3 regions of the Neorhizobium descurainiae genome follow, and region 2 is predicted to be linked to each of the others. Evidence: predicted binding sites of a transcription regulator. Region 2 holds the regulator's gene; each other region holds the start of a gene.
The links. Region 2 encodes PhoB, which activates phosphate uptake and scavenging genes when phosphate is short. Its sites were predicted from a motif close to TGTCATNNANCTGTCAT; they were not measured.

Region 1: ACMGE0_RS07760 (esterase-like activity of phytase family protein) is a predicted target of PhoB. The motif match lies at 2,402-2,418, and genes of this name have one in related genera.
Region 3: ACMGE0_RS10090 (PhoX family protein) is a predicted target of PhoB. The motif match lies at 3,360-3,376, and genes of this name have one in related genera.

The regions. Positions count from the first base shown of each region.
Region 1 covers NZ_JBLFFK010000003.1:213,704-218,859, forward strand. Annotated here, with positions in the region: gene lon (endopeptidase La) at 1-1,795, shown strand, start outside; gene hupB (DNA-binding protein HupB) at 1,996-2,271, shown strand; gene ACMGE0_RS07760 (esterase-like activity of phytase family protein) at 2,467-4,662, shown strand; gene ACMGE0_RS07765 (aminoglycoside adenylyltransferase family protein) at 4,867-5,156, opposite strand, start outside.
Region 2 covers NZ_JBLFFK010000018.1:114,821-119,976, reverse strand. Annotated here, with positions in the region: gene pstC (phosphate ABC transporter permease subunit PstC) at 1-547, shown strand, start outside; gene pstA (phosphate ABC transporter permease PstA) at 544-1,863, shown strand; gene pstB (phosphate ABC transporter ATP-binding protein PstB) at 1,878-2,693, shown strand; gene phoU (phosphate signaling complex protein PhoU) at 2,737-3,450, shown strand; gene phoB (phosphate regulon transcriptional regulator PhoB) at 3,477-4,160, shown strand; gene ACMGE0_RS25135 (PACE efflux transporter) at 4,180-4,614, opposite strand; gene ACMGE0_RS25130 (GcrA family cell cycle regulator) at 4,801-5,156, opposite strand, start outside.
Region 3 covers NZ_JBLFFK010000004.1:219,241-224,396, reverse strand. Annotated here, with positions in the region: gene ACMGE0_RS10115 (outer membrane lipoprotein carrier protein LolA) at 1-413, shown strand, start outside; gene ACMGE0_RS10110 (exodeoxyribonuclease III) at 523-1,326, shown strand; gene ACMGE0_RS10105 (cyclic nucleotide-binding domain-containing protein) at 1,499-1,954, opposite strand; gene ACMGE0_RS10100 (response regulator transcription factor) at 1,963-2,646, opposite strand; gene ACMGE0_RS10095 (L,D-transpeptidase family protein) at 2,788-3,336, shown strand; gene ACMGE0_RS10090 (PhoX family protein) at 3,443-5,156, shown strand, end outside.

The DNA.
Region 1 (5,156 bases), on a different contig from region 2:
CCTGCAGGTGGAAAAGCGCATCCGCTCGCGCGTCAAGCGCCAGATGGAGAAGACCCAGCGCGAATATTACCTCAACGAGCAGATGAAGGCGATCCAGAAGGAGCTCGGCGACGGCGAGGAAGGCCGCGACGAGATGGCCGAGATCGAGGAGCGCATCTCCAAGACGAAGCTCTCCAAGGAAGCCCGCGAGAAGGCCGAGGCCGAGCTCAAGAAGCTCAGGCAGATGAGCCCGATGTCGGCGGAAGCCACCGTCGTGCGCAACTATCTCGACTGGCTGCTCGGCATTCCGTGGAGCAAGAAGTCGAAGATCAAGGCCGACCTCAACAATGCCGAGGCGATCCTCGAGCAGGATCACTTCGGCCTCGACAAGGTCAAGGAACGCATCATCGAGTATCTGGCCGTCCAGGCCCGCGCGACGAAGATCAAGGGCCCGATCCTTTGCCTCGTCGGTCCTCCCGGCGTCGGCAAGACCTCGCTCGCCCAGTCGATCGCCAAGGCGACCGGCCGCGAATACGTCCGCATGGCGCTCGGCGGCGTCCGTGACGAAGCCGAAATCCGCGGCCACCGCCGCACCTATATAGGCTCGATGCCCGGCAAGGTCGTTCAGTCGATGAAGAAGGCGAAGAAGTCCAACCCGCTCTTCCTGCTCGACGAGATCGACAAGATGGGCATGGATTTCCGCGGCGATCCGTCCTCGGCGCTTCTCGAAGTGCTGGACCCGGCGCAGAACTCGACGTTCATGGACCATTACCTGGAGGTCGAATACGACCTGTCCGATGTGATGTTCATCACCACGGCGAACACGCTGAACATCCCGGCCCCGCTGATGGACCGCATGGAGATCATCCGCATCGCCGGTTATACGGAAGATGAGAAGCGGGAGATCGCCAAGCGTCACCTTCTGCCGAAGGCGATCAAGGAACATGCGCTGCAGCCGAACGAATTCTCGGTCAGCGACGATGCCCTGATGGCGATCATCCAGCAGTACACCCGCGAAGCCGGCGTCCGTAACTTCGAACGCGAACTGATGAAGCTCGCCCGCAAGGCGGTCACCGAGATCATCAAGGGCAAGACGAAGTCGGTCGAGGTCACCGCGGCCAACGTCAACGACTATCTCGGCGTGCCGCGCTTCCGCCATGGCGAAGCCGAGCGCGAGGATCAGGTCGGCGTCGTCACCGGTCTCGCCTGGACGGAAGTCGGCGGCGAGCTCCTGACGATCGAAGGCGTGATGATGCCGGGCAAGGGCCGCATGACGGTCACCGGCAACCTGAAGGAAGTGATGAAGGAATCGATCTCGGCGGCGGCTTCCTATGTCCGCAGCAGGGCCGTCGATTTCGGCATCGAGCCGCCGCGCTTCGACAAGAGCGACATCCATGTCCACGTTCCGGAAGGGGCGACCCCGAAGGACGGCCCGTCGGCGGGCGTCGCCATGGCGACGGCGATCGTCTCGGTCATGACCGGTATCCCGGTCGACAAGAATATCGCGATGACCGGTGAGATCACGCTGCGCGGCCGCGTGCTGCCGATCGGCGGCCTCAAGGAAAAGCTTCTTGCGGCGCTTCGCGGCGGCATCAAGAAGGTTCTGATCCCGGAAGAAAACGCTAAGGACCTGGCGGAGATTCCGGACAACGTGAAGAACAACATGGAGATCATCCCGGTCTCGCGCATGGGCGAAGTGATCCGCCACGCGCTCGTCCGCCAGCCCGAACGGATCGATTGGGACGGTACGGTGGAGACGCCGGTGATCGCCACCGTCGAAGGTGTGGACGACGTCGGAGCGGCCGTCGCGCACTGATCGATGGCCTTTTGGTTATGCCAAATTGACACCATCCACGAAAAAAGCCGGCAGAAAGCCGGCTTTTTTTGTGAAAACTAACGCTTCCCCCTTGTTTTTCAGGCGATTGCGGAGCTTTTGGGTTGCCAAGGCCCGACACCAAATTATTGTCGAGCCCGAAATGAATGAGTCGTTCCAAAACCGTTGAAAGGGGTGGAAACATGAACAAGAACGAGCTGGTATCCGCAGTGGCCGAAAAAGCCGGCCTCTCCAAGGCTGATGCCGCATCTGCCGTGGATGCCGTTTTCGAGACTGTACAGGGTGAACTGAAGAAGGGTGGCGATATTCGTCTTGCCGGTTTCGGCAGCTTCTCCGTTTCCCGCCGCGAAGCGTCCAAGGGTCGTAACCCCTCGACCGGCGCTGAAGTTGACATCCCGGCGCGTAACGTGCCGAAGTTCTCGGCCGGCAAGGGCCTGAAGGACGCTGTCAACAGCTAAGGCGGTGCCTTCGGGCAACCTGTCGCTCTCGAAAGGCTCGGGCATTCCCGAGCCTTTTTCATTTCCGCACAGAAATGCTTTCGCCCGGACTTCATTCCTGGCTGATTAGACAGTTCTAACGTGGAAAAACTGTCATCCGCCTGTCATACCCGTGGCTCAAAAGCCACCTGTGGTTTCATGGACAGGAGGGCTCCTATGACATTCCGTATTCACGCCGCGCTGACGGCGGCGCTTCTCGCTTCGGTCGCAACGCCTGCCGGCGCAGAGCAGGTCTTCAACCGCATCGCATCCTTCCCCGTCGCCAATAATCTTCCCGCCGGCAAGGACAAGCTCACCACCACCTCTGCCGAGATCGTCACCGCCAGCGAAGACGGCAATACGCTCATCTATTCGGACAGCCCGCTCGGCGCGATCGGCTTCATCGACATCACCGATCCCAGGGTCCCGAAGGCGCTCGGGGCGCTGAGCTTCGACGGCGAGCCGACCTCGGTGGCCTCTGTCGGTTCCAAGGTTCTCGCTGCCGTCAACACCAGCGAAAGCAAGGCCAAGCCGTCCGGCATGCTCGCCGTCGTCGACCTCGCCACGAAGAAGGTGGACCTTACCTGCGATCTCGGCGGCCAGCCGGATTCGGTCGCCGTCTCCAAGGACAAGACCTTTGCCGCGATCGCTATCGAGAACGAGCGTGACGAGGACGTGAACGACGGCGCCATTCCGCAGATGCCGGCCGGCGACCTCGTCATCGTTTCGCTGAAGGACGGCATCGCCGATTGCGCCTCGATCAAGCATGTCGCTTTGACCGGGATTGCCGAAGTGGCGCCCGAGGATCCGGAGCCGGAATTCGTCGCCATCAACGATGCCGGCGAGATCGCCGTCACCCTGCAGGAGAACAACCATATCGCCATCGTTGACGGCAAGACGGCCAAGGTCGTCGGTCACTTCTCCGCCGGCAAGGCCGATCTGGACGGCATCGACAACAAGACGGACGGCCAGCTCTCCTTCACCGGCAAGGCCGAAGGCGTGGTCCGCGAGCCGGACGCCATCAAGTGGCTCGACAACAACCGCCTCGTCGTCGCCAACGAAGGCGACTGGAAAGGCGGTTCGCGCAGCTTCACCATCTTCGACCGCACCGGCAAGGTCCTCTATGAATCCGGCGCCTCGCTGGAACGGGAGATCGCCCGCATCGGCCATTTTCCGGAGCCGCGCGCCAAGTCCAAGGGCATCGAGCCGGAAGGCATGGAGTTCGCCACCTTCAACGGCCAGAACTACGTCTTCATCCTGTCCGAGCGCGCCTCGGTCGTCGGCGTCTACAAGGACACCGGCGCAGAGCCGCAACTGACCCAGATCCTGCCGTCGGGCGTTTCGCCGGAAGGCGCGGTCGCCATTCCCGGCCGCAACCTGTTTGTCACCGCCAACGAGGTAGACCTCGGCGAGGACGGCCTCGCCCGCTCGCATGTGATGATCTACGAGCTCGCCGAAGGTGAGCCGAACTACCCGATGCTCGTCTCCAACGATGTCGATGGCAAGGTGCTCGGCTGGGGCGCTCTCTCCGGTCTCGTCGGCGATGCGGAGAAGGACGGCATCCTCCATGCCGTCAGCGATAGCGTCTACGGCATGCAGCCGTCGATCTTCACCATCGACACCACCAAGAAGCCGGCCGAGATCACCGGCGTGGTGCGCGTGACCCGCAACGGCCAGGCGGCGCAGAAGCTCGACATCGAAGGCATCGCGCTCGACGGCAAGGGCGGCTTTTGGCTCGCCTCCGAAGGCGACTCCGCCAAGCTCGTCGGCCACGGCCTCTACAACGTCAATGCCAAGGGCGAGATCAAGGCCGAGATCGGCCTGCCGGCAGAACTGCTTGCCGGCGAGACCCGCTTCGGCTTCGAAGGCGTGACGACGATCGGCTCCGGCGACGACCTGACGCTTTGGATGGCGATCCAGCGCGAGTGGAAGGACGATCCGAAGGGCACCGTGAAGCTCGTCTCCTACAAGCCGAAGACCAAGGAATGGGGTGCCGTCCGCTATCCGATCGAGAAGGCCGACGCCGGCTGGGTCGGCCTCTCGGAAATCACCGCTCATGGCGATCATGTCTACCTGATCGAGCGCGACAACCAGATCGGCGACAATGCCAAGCTGAAGAAGCTCTATCGTGTCGCGATCGCCGACCTGAAGCCGGGCAAGCTCGGCGGCGAGCTGCCGCTCGTGAAGAAGGAAGAGGTGCACGACTTCATCCCGGACCTCAAGTCCGCGACGAACGGCTATGTCGTCGACAAGCTCGAAGGCTTCACCTTCGACAAGTCGGGCAAGGCTTTCGCGGTGACCGACAACGACGGTGTGGACGATAGCTCCGGCGAGACCCTGTTCTTCCCGGTCGAGCTGAAGGTCACCAACTAAGGTTGCCAGCAACTGAAATGAAGAGGCCGGGCATCGCCCGGCCTCTGCTTGATGACAAACCTCGTGTTTTGCTCGGCGTCATCCTCGGCCTTGTGCCGAGGATCTATAAACGTCACCGGTTTGCAGATGCTCGGGACAAGCCCGAGCATGACGAAAGAAAGGTTGCTGCCTCAGTTGTGAATGGGTCCCGATGTCTGCAGATTCTCAATCTAGCAATGTAGCTATGTGCCGGCCCAATTCGTCCGCGACATTGCGAACCTCGTCCTGGCGGGTACGCCAATCGTCGTTGACCATGCCCAGATAGGCTTCCCGGGCATGGGCGATCAATGTGCCGGACTCGGTAGGCAAGCGCTCTATGGCCCATTCGGCTGCGACGTCCTTGGGAACGAAGTCGCCCGTCGTCAACGTTCGCCACATCCGCGCCAGAGTGAGCAGGACATTGCGTTCGTCACCCGTGAGCGTGCCGAGCAGCGCCGGGAGCGCTGCCCCGATCG
Region 2 (5,156 bases):
CGCATTGACGACGGTCGGTCCCTTCCTGCGCGACCTCTCCTCGCAGCTCAGCGGCCTCGTGACCGGCAATTATGCCAATTTCATCCAGGCCCAGAGCGTGCTGACGGCAGGCTTCGTCATGGGCATCATGCTGATCCCCTACGTTTCCTCGCTGTCGGACGACATCATCACCGCCGTGCCGCGGGCGCTGCGTGACGGTTCGCTTGGCCTCGGCGCCACCCGCTCCGAAACCATCAAGCGCGTCATCCTGCCGGCAGCGCTGCCGGGTATCGTCGGGGCGCTTCTGATGACCGCTTCCCGTGCCGTCGGCGAAACCATGATCGTCGTGCTTGCCGCCGGCGTTGCCGCCCGCATGCAGCTCAACCCCTTCGAGCCGATGACGACCGTGACCGTCAAGATCGTCAATCAGCTGACCGGCGACCTCGAGTTCACCTCGCCGCAGACGCTGGTTGCCTTCGCGCTTGGCATCACGCTCTTCGTCATCACGCTTTGCCTCAACATCTACGCGCTCTACATCGTGCGCAAATATCGGGAGCAGTACGAATGACCGATGCAGTTTCTCCCGTCCCAGGCATCGCCAAGGCCAGGCCCGCCCGTCGCGATATCGGCATCAAGCGCCGCTACGCCTCCGAGCGCCGCTTCAGGGCATATGGCATTGCCGCACTTGCTTTCGGCATCATCTTCCTGCTGCTTCTTCTCTGGTCGGTCGTCTCCAAGGGTTACACCGCCTTCCAGCAGACGATGATCACCGTGCCGGTCGAGTTCTCCGAGCAGATCATCGACCCGCAGAACGAGCGCGCCACCAACCCGCAGAAGCTGATGACGGCGAACTATCCGGTCATCGCCCGCAATGCGCTCGCCAAGGTGCTGGGTGTCGGTGCCGACGACCGCGTTCAGCTCCGCGCCGTCAATCAGATGATCTCGGATGGTGTCCGCACCCAGCTTCGCGACATGGTCGTCGCCAATCCGGCGATCATCGGCACGACGCAGACGGTCTCGCTGCTCGCTTCCGGCGACCTCGACTCCGCCTTCAAGGGGCAGATCGACCTTTCCGTTGCCCAGGAGAACCGCAAGGTTTCCGACCAGCAGGTCGGCTGGATGAACCAGCTTGCCGAAAGCGGCGCGCTGGGGAAGCACTTCAATACCGGCATCTTCGTCAACGGCGCATCGAGCCGTCCGGAGGCCGCCGGCGTCGGTGTCGCCCTCATCGGTTCGTTCTATATGATGCTGATCGTGCTCGTCCTGTCGCTGCCGATCGGCGTCGCGGCCTCGATCTATCTCGAGGAGTTCGCACCGAAGAACAGGTTCACCGACCTGATCGAGGTGAACATCAACAACCTCGCGGCGGTCCCCTCGATCGTCTACGGTCTCCTCGGGCTTGCCGTCTTCGTCAACTTTGCAGGCCTGCCGCGTTCCGCGTCCCTGGTGGGCGGCCTGGTTCTGACCCTGATGACGCTGCCGACGATCATCATCGCCACGCGCGCGGCGCTGAAAGCCGTGCCGCCGTCGATCCGCGCGGCAGCTCTGGGTCTCGGCGCCTCCAAGATGCAGACGATCTTCCATCACGTCCTGCCGCTTGCCATGCCGGGCATCCTGACCGGCACCATCATCGGGCTCGCCCACGCGCTCGGCGAAACCGCACCGCTGCTTTTGATCGGCATGGTCGCCTTCGTGGCCAACTATCCGACCACGCCGCTCGACCCGTCGACGGCGCTGCCGGTGCAGATCTACATGTGGGCGAACGAAGCCGAGCGCGCGTTCGTCGAGCGTACCTCGGGAGCGATCATCATCCTGCTCCTGTTCCTCATCGTAATGAATGTTGGCGCAATTCTCTTGCGGCGGCGCTTTGAGCGTCGCTGGTAGAAGGAGTAGACACGATGAACATGATGTCAGAAGCAGCAGTTGAAAAGGCGCTGGACCAGAAGATGAGTGATGTTTCGCATAAGATGATCGGGAAGGACGTGTCCGTGTATTACGGCGAGAAGCGCGCGCTTTTCGATGTGAACCTCAACGTCCGTGAAAACACCGTGACGGCTCTTATCGGTCCCTCCGGCTGCGGCAAGTCGACCTTCCTGCGCTGCCTCAACCGCATGAACGACACGATCGAGAACTGCCGCGTCACCGGCAAGATCACCCTCGATACGGACGATATCTACGATCCGCAGATCGACGTCGTCGAGCTGCGCGCCCGCGTCGGCATGGTCTTCCAGAAGCCGAACCCGTTCCCGAAATCGATCTACGAGAACATCGCCTATGGCCCGCGCATCCACGGGCTGGCCAGGAACAAGGCCGACATGGACCAGATCGTCGAGGCCAGCCTTCAGCGCGCCGGCCTTTGGACCGAAGTGAAGGACCGGCTGCTGGAATCCGGCACCGGCCTTTCCGGCGGCCAGCAGCAGCGTCTGTGCATCGCCCGCGCGGTCGCCGTGTCGCCGGAAGTCATCCTGATGGACGAACCCTGTTCGGCGCTCGATCCGATCGCCACCGCCAAGGTCGAGGAACTCATCCACGAACTGCGCGCCAACTACACGATCGTCATCGTGACGCATTCGATGCAGCAGGCCGCCCGCGTGTCCCAGCGCACCGCCATGTTCCATCTCGGCCAGCTGGTCGAGGAGAACGACACGGACAAGATGTTCACCAACCCGGACGACCAGCGTACCCAGGATTACATCATGGGTCGTTTCGGCTGATCAGCCGACTGTGCCGCCTGACACCAATTTCGAGGATTAGAAGATGGCATCGACCCATATCCTGTCGGCCTACGACGATGAACTGAAATATCTGAGCCGCCGCATTTCCGAAATGGGCGGCCTGGCCGAGCAGATGTGCTCGGATGCCGTGCGCGCGCTTGTGAACTCCGACTCTGCGCTCGCCCAGAAGGTCATCTCCGACGACGTGATCCTGGACCACGCCGAGCGCGAGATCCAGGACAAGGCGATCGTCACGATCGCCAAGCGCCAGCCCATGGCGTCCGACCTTCGCGAGATCGTCGGCACCCTTCGCATCGCCGGCGATCTGGAACGCGTCGGCGATCTCGGCAAGAACACCGCCAAGCGGGTCATCGCGGTTCAGGGCACCGGCGTGCCGCGCAAGCTTGCACGCGGCATCGAGCACCTTTCCGATCTCGCGCTCGTGCAGCTCAAGGAAGTGCTCGACGTCTATGCGAGCCGTTCCGCCGAGAAGGCCGAGGCGATCCGCATCCGCGACGAGGAAATCGACGCGATGTACACGTCGCTGTTCCGCGAGCTCCTCACCTACATGATGGAGGATCCGCGCAACATCACCACCTGCACCCATCTCCTGTTCTGCGCCAAGAACATCGAGCGCATCGGCGACCATGCTACCAACATAGCCGAGACGATCTACTACATGACGACGGGTGCCCAGCCGGAAGGCGAGCGTCCCAAGGACGACACGTCGAACACCCTCGGCGCGATCACCGAATGACGGAATGCTGACGGAGCAGAGTGAGAATGCTGCCAAAAATCGCTGTCGTGGAGGATGAGGAAGCGCTGAGCGTGCTTCTTCGCTACAATCTCGAAGCTGAAGGTTACGACGTCGAGACGATCCTGCGTGGGGATGAGGCCGAGATAAGGCTTCAGGAGCGCACGCCGGATCTTCTGATCCTCGACTGGATGCTGCCCGGCGTTTCCGGCATCGAACTTTGCCGGCGTCTGCGCATGCGCCCCGAAACGGAGCGCCTGCCGATCATCATGCTGACCGCCCGCGGCGAAGAGAGCGAGCGCGTCCGTGGCCTGGCCACGGGGGCGGACGACTATGTGGTCAAGCCCTTCTCGACGCCGGAACTGATGGCCCGTGTCAAAGCCATGCTGCGGCGCGCCCGCCCGGAAGTGCTCTCCAGCGTTCTGCGCTGCGGCGACATCGAGCTCGACCGCGAGACCCATCGCGTGCATCGCAAGAGCCGTGAAGTCCGCCTCGGCCCGACGGAATTCCGCCTGCTGGAGTTCCTGATGGCGTCGCCCGGCCGGGTCTTCTCCCGTTCGCAGCTTTTGGATGGCGTCTGGGGCCACGACATCTATGTCGACGAGCGCACCGTCGACGTGCATGTGGGACGCCTGCGCAAGGCGCTGAACTTCTCCAACATGCAGGACGTCATCCGCACCGTCCGTGGGGCCGGTTATTCGATGGAATCCTGACTGCCGAAAGAGGCGCGCGTCAGCGCGCCTCCGCCTCCTGCCATTCCGGCAGCGGAAACAGCCGGTCATAGCCCCAGTTGAAGATGAAGGCATAGAAGACGTAGAAGACGGCAAAAGCCACGTCCATGATCAGCGCTTCCCACAGGCTGATGCCGAGATACCAGGCGACGAACGGCAGAAGCACGATGAGCAGGCCCACCTCGAAAAGGACGGCATGGCCCACGCGTATTGCCGGCGTCTTCTGCGTGCCACCGGTCAGCCGCCGCATCAGATGGTCGAAGCCGAGGTTGTAGAGATAATTCCAGCCGGTCGCGATCGTCGCGCCGCCGATCGCGATGACGCCGATGTCGGAAACCGGCTTGCCGAAGGCAAGCGCCCCGAGCGGCGTGACGATGAGAAGCGCGATGACTTCGAAGCTGATGGCGTGGCGGATACGATCACGTGTCGAGCGCATTTCTTAACCCAAGAATAAAGCCTCGGGTCGTCCCGACATTGTGCCCGGTATGGGGGAGGTCGTCCTCGCCGCAATGAGATAGGTGTTTTCGCGCCGTTCGGCAAGCCTCGGCGCGGCATAGCTGCCATACGCAGGAAAAAAGCGGGCCGGGGCCCGCTTTCAATGCATCGTCCTGCCGTGCTCTTCTCAGGCCCGGGCGGCGGCCCTGCGGCGCTCGTGCACCGGCTGGTAGGCAAGCCGCGTGTGGTAGCCGCAATAGGGCGAGTTGTCCGGGGAGTCGCAGCCGCAGAAGTGAAAATCTTCCTTGAGCGGGTCGCCGACGGGCCACTTGCAGGTGCGCTCGGTGAGCTCGGTCAGGGCGAGGCGACGGGAGATAGGCACCACCACATTGGCGGCCGGACGATATTCCATCTCCTCGAAAGCCTCGACTTCGATCTCTTCCTTGAGAAGGGTCGCGCCGACTGCGCGGGCGACGGTCCGGGTGGCGACACGCGACGCATAGTTCGGAGCCCGGGGCGCCGACGTGGTCCGCTTGGCCGCCG
Region 3 (5,156 bases), on a different contig from region 2:
AGCGGCCCGGCAAGCTGCGCTTCAACTTCGAGGACCCATCGCCGATCCGCGTCATCGCCGACGGCAGGAATGTCGTGATCGGCAACCTGAAGCTCAAGACCTGGGATATCTACCCGCTCTCCAAGACGCCGCTGAGCCTGCTGCTGGCCAACCGCATCGATCTCGGCAACCAGATGGTGCGCGACGTCAAGCAGGAATCCGATCTCACCACGATCGTGCTCGGCAACAAGACCGTCTTCGGCGATTCGACCATCACCATGATGTTCGATTCCAAGACCTTCGACCTGCGCCAATGGACGATCACCGACGCCCAGAACAAGGACACGTCGGTGATGATCTACAATGTCCAGAACGGCGTGAATTTCGACGAGAAGGTCTTCACCATTCCCTACGACGACGTGAGAAAAATGTAATCGCAATCGCTTGCGGGAACCGGAAGGCCGCGCGTCTGCACGGCTTTTTTGCTTCTCAGGGCCGATAAAATTTCCTAAACCTCGCGGCGACACGTCGGGGGTTCGATCAATGACATTTTCCATCGCCACCTGGAACATCAACTCGGTGCGGCTGCGCATGCCGATCGTCGAGCAGTTCCTCGTCCGCCACAGGCCGGACATCCTCTGCCTCCAGGAAATCAAGTGCCGGGAGCCGGAGTTTCCGCTCCAGCCGCTCAAGGACCTCGGCTACCAGCACATCATCATCCACGGCCAGAAGGGCTATCACGGCGTCGCCATCGCATCGAAGATTCCGCTTCTCGAAGACCACCGCCAAAATTACTGCGGCGTCGGGGATGCGCGACACATCTCGGCAATCTTCGAGCGTGGCTCCCGGCGCATCCGGCTCCACAATTTCTATGTGCCGGCCGGCGGCGACGAGCCGGACCGGACGATCAATCCGAAATTCGGCCACAAGCTCGATTTCGTCGAGGAGATGAAGGCTTTGCGGGCCGACGCCATGCCCGGCATTTCCTCTATCCTCGTCGGCGACCTCAACATCGCGCCGCTGGAGCACGATGTGTGGTCGCACAAGCAGCTCCTGAAGATCGTCAGCCATACACCAGTCGAGACCGAAGGCATGAAGGAGGTCATTGCTAAGGGCGGCTGGCTGGACCTGATGCGCCAGCACACGCCGGAGCCGGAAAAGATCTACACGTGGTGGAGCTATCGCGCCAAGGACTGGGAAGCGGCCGACAAGGGCCGCCGGCTCGACCATATCTGGTCCTCGCCCGACCTCGGGCCGTTCCTCGACCGTATCGAGGTGCTGAAGGAAGCGCGCGGCTGGAACCAGCCTTCCGACCACGTGCCGGTGACAGCGGTGTTCAAGTTCTGAGATTCAAAGGAGGTGCTTCTGCTCCTCATCCGCCTGCCGGCACCTTCTCCCCGCAGGCGGGGAGAAGGACATATGCCGCTCCGTTTTCCGTTCCCATTGCTTGGGGCACGTCCCCTCTCCCCGCCTGCGGGGAGAGGGTTAGGGTGAGGGGCAAAAAGAGAGGGTAACGGCTTTACGCGAACCTGTGCCCCATCGCCGCCGCCGCTTTGGCGAGCCCGGTGATGTTGTCGCGGATGCGGCTTTCGATCACCCGGCCGACGTCGGGATATTCCTCCAGCAGGCGATGGAAGAGGGAGCGGCTGATCTTCAGCGCCTCGGCCTCCTCGACCGCCATGGCGGTGAACTTCCGTTCCACCATGGTGATGAGCGCGAGTTCGGAAAGCAGCGTGCCGCGGCCGACCGTCGCTTCCACGCTCACCTCGCCGTTGCGGCCCGCCGTCAGCAGCTCGAAACGGCCCTTGGATACGACGAAGGCCGATTCCGCCGGCGACCGTTCCCGGAACAGTTCCTGGCCCGGAGACACCTGCCGCCGTTCGGCACCGAAGGCGATCAGGCGCAGCTGGTCGCCGTTCATCTCCCGGAAGAGCGGAACCTCTGAAAGCAGCCGGATATCGTCGGTGAGGGACATGGGCTAAATCACGGTACGATCTTGTAGCCGCCGTTCTCGGTGACCAGGATTTCCGCGCTGGAAGGATCGCGCTCGATCTTCTGGCGCAGGCGGTAGACATGGGTTTCCAGCGTGTGGGTGGTGACGCCGGAGTTGTAACCCCAGACCTCTTCCAGGAGCACGTCGCGGGTGACGACCTTCTGGCCGGCGCGGTAGAGATAGCGGATGATCGCCGCTTCCTTTTCGGTCAGCCGGATCTTCTTGCCGTCCTCGGTGGTGAGCAGCTTCTGGCTCGGCTTGAAGAGATAGGGGCCGACCGTGAAGGTGGCGTCCTCGCTCTGCTCGTATTGGCGAAGCTGCGCACGGATGCGCGCCAGAAGCACGGCGAAGCGGAACGGCTTCGTCACGTAGTCGTTGGCGCCGGCCTCCAGCCCGAGGATCGTATCGGAATCGGTATCGTGACCGGTGAGCATGATGATCGGCGCCTTGAAGCCGTTCTTGCGCAGAAGCTTCACCGCTTCGCGGCCATCCATGTCCGGCAGGCCGACATCCATGATCAGGAGGTCGATCTGGGTGCTCTTGGCGGTCTGCAGCGCCTTGGCGGCATTCGCCTCCTGGAGGATCGAGAACTCGTCATAGAATGACAACTGTTCCACCAGGGTCTCGCGCAGGTCGTCGTCGTCATCCACCAGAAGTATCGTACGCGCTGCCATGCTTCCTGCCTTTCGTCTCGCCGGTCGCTTCGGAAGCCGGAAATTTCGGCCTTCCAAAGCGTGATCAGGGCCTTCGATCTAAATCCCATCGTGCTATGAATTCAAACGAAATCATATTCAAAGCAAAAACTTGTGAGAAAAATGCAGCGTTTTCGCGATGGCTCGTGTTCCAAGCCGAATGTCGTCACCGTCCGGACGGCGCCCCGGAGCCGTCAGCGCGCCATCGTTTCCTTCGGCGGCATCACCGTGCCGGCGGCTCTCGGGCGGTCCGGAACCACGCCCTTCAAGCGGGAAGGGGACGGCGCGACGCCGATCGCGGCAATGCGCCTCCTTCACGGTTTCTTCCGCGGGGAGAGGGTGCGCCTGCCGCCGACAGCCCTGCCGGTCAGTCGCATCCGCAAGGATATGCTGTGGTGCGACCAGCCGGAGCATCCGTCCTACAATCGTCTGGTCAGGGCGCCCTTCCGGCCGAGCCATGAGGACATGCTGCGGGCCGACGGGCTCTACGACATCTGCCTCGTGCTCGACTGGAACATTACCTCGCGGCGCCGCCATCGCGGCTCGGCGATCTTCTTCCATCTCATCAAGCCCGGCTATCAGCCCACCGCCGGCTGCATCGCCGTCAGCCTTCCGGATATGAGGCGGCTCCTCCGCTTCATGCGCCGCGGCACGGTCGTGCGCGTCCTCTGATATCGTGTGCACTGCCCCGCGGTTGTCGTACTGCCGTAATAACAGAACCTTAAAGTTTAGAACGGCTCAAAACTAGACGCCGTAATTCAACTTTGGAGGCAGTGAGATGACCGAACATCTTTCCCAGAAGATATTCCCGACGACCCAGCTCGAAGATGCGGATGGCGAAGGTCATAATTCCAGCATCAACCCGACGATGGGCGAGATCATCAGCAAGCGCTTCTCGCGCCGCAACTTCCTCCAGGGTTCCTTGGCCGTTTCCGCGATTGCCGCGACCGTCAGCCCCGTGGCTTTGATGACCGCCGAAAAGGCGCGTGCCGCCGGTGCGTCGGCCTTCTCCTTCCCGGAAGTCGAAGCCGGCGTGGATGCCAATCACCACGTCGCCGAAGGCTATAGCGCCGACGTCCTGCTGCGCTGGGGCGATGCGATCTTCCCGGATTCCCCGGCATTCGATCCCACCAAGCAGACTGCTGCGGCGCAGGCCCGCCAGTTCGGCTACAACAACGACTATGTCGGCTATATTCCGCTGGAAGGTTCATCCGAGCACGGCCTGCTCGTCGTCAATCACGAATACACCAATCCGCATCTGATGTTCCCGGGCCTCGTGACGATCGCCGACGGCAAGATCAAGCAGGGGCCGCTCAACAAGGAACAGGTCGATATCGAGATGGCTGCGCATGGCGGCACGATCGTCGAGATCCGCAAGGTGGACGGCAAATGGCAAGTCGTGCCGGAGGGCCGTTATAATCGCCGCGTCACTGCCGCAACGGAAATGCAGCTCACCGGTCCCGTCGCCGGCAATGACCGCGTGAAGACCTCTGCCGATCCGACCGGAACCCGCGTCATCGGCACGCTCAACAACTGTGCCGGCGGCGTCACGCCCTGGGGCACCTACATCATGGCCGAGGAGAATTTCCACGGTTACTTCTCCGGCGAGCTGCCGGCCGACCATAAGGAAGCCGCCAATTACAAGCGCTACGGCGTTCCGGAAGGCGGCTATGAATGGGCGAATTTCTACGATCGCTACGACCTCGCCAAGGAGCCGAACGAGCCGAACCGCTTCGGCTGGATCGTCGAGGTCGACGTCATGGACCCGGCCTCCACGCCGAAGAAACGGACGGCTCTCGGCCGCACCAAGCATGAAGGCGCCGAATCGATCGTGGCCGAAAACGGCAAGGTGGTCTTCTATCTCGGCGACGACGAGCGTTTCGACTATGTCTACAAGTTCGTGACCGACGGCACCTACAATCCCAATGATCGCGCCGCGAACCTGAGCCTTCTCGACACCGGCACGCTCTATGTCGCCAAGTTCGACGAGGGCGGCACGATGCAATGGCTGCCTCTGGTTCACGGTCAGGGTCCGCTGACCGCCGAAAACGGCTTTGCGAGCCAGGCCGACGTCCTCATCGAGACGCGCCGCGCCGGCGACCTTCTCGGCGCCACCAAGATGGACCGCCCGGAAGACGTGCAGCCGAACGGCGTCAACGGCAAGGTCTATGTCATGCTCACCAACAACACCCGCCGCAAGGCGGAACAGGTCGATGCGGCCAATCCGCGCGCCGAGAACGCGTTCGGCCACATCATCGAGATCACCGAGGACGGCGGAGATTTCACCGCCACGTCGGGCAAGTGGGAAGTGCTTCTGAAATGCGGCGATCCTTCGGTTGCGGCGGTCGGCGCGACCTTCTCCACCGAGACGACGAAGAACGGCTGGTTCGGCATGCCGGACAACTGTGCGGTCGATTCGGCCGGCCGCCTCTGGGTCTCGACCGACGGCAACAACAACAAGGCGACCGGCCGCACGGACGGTCTCTGGGCCG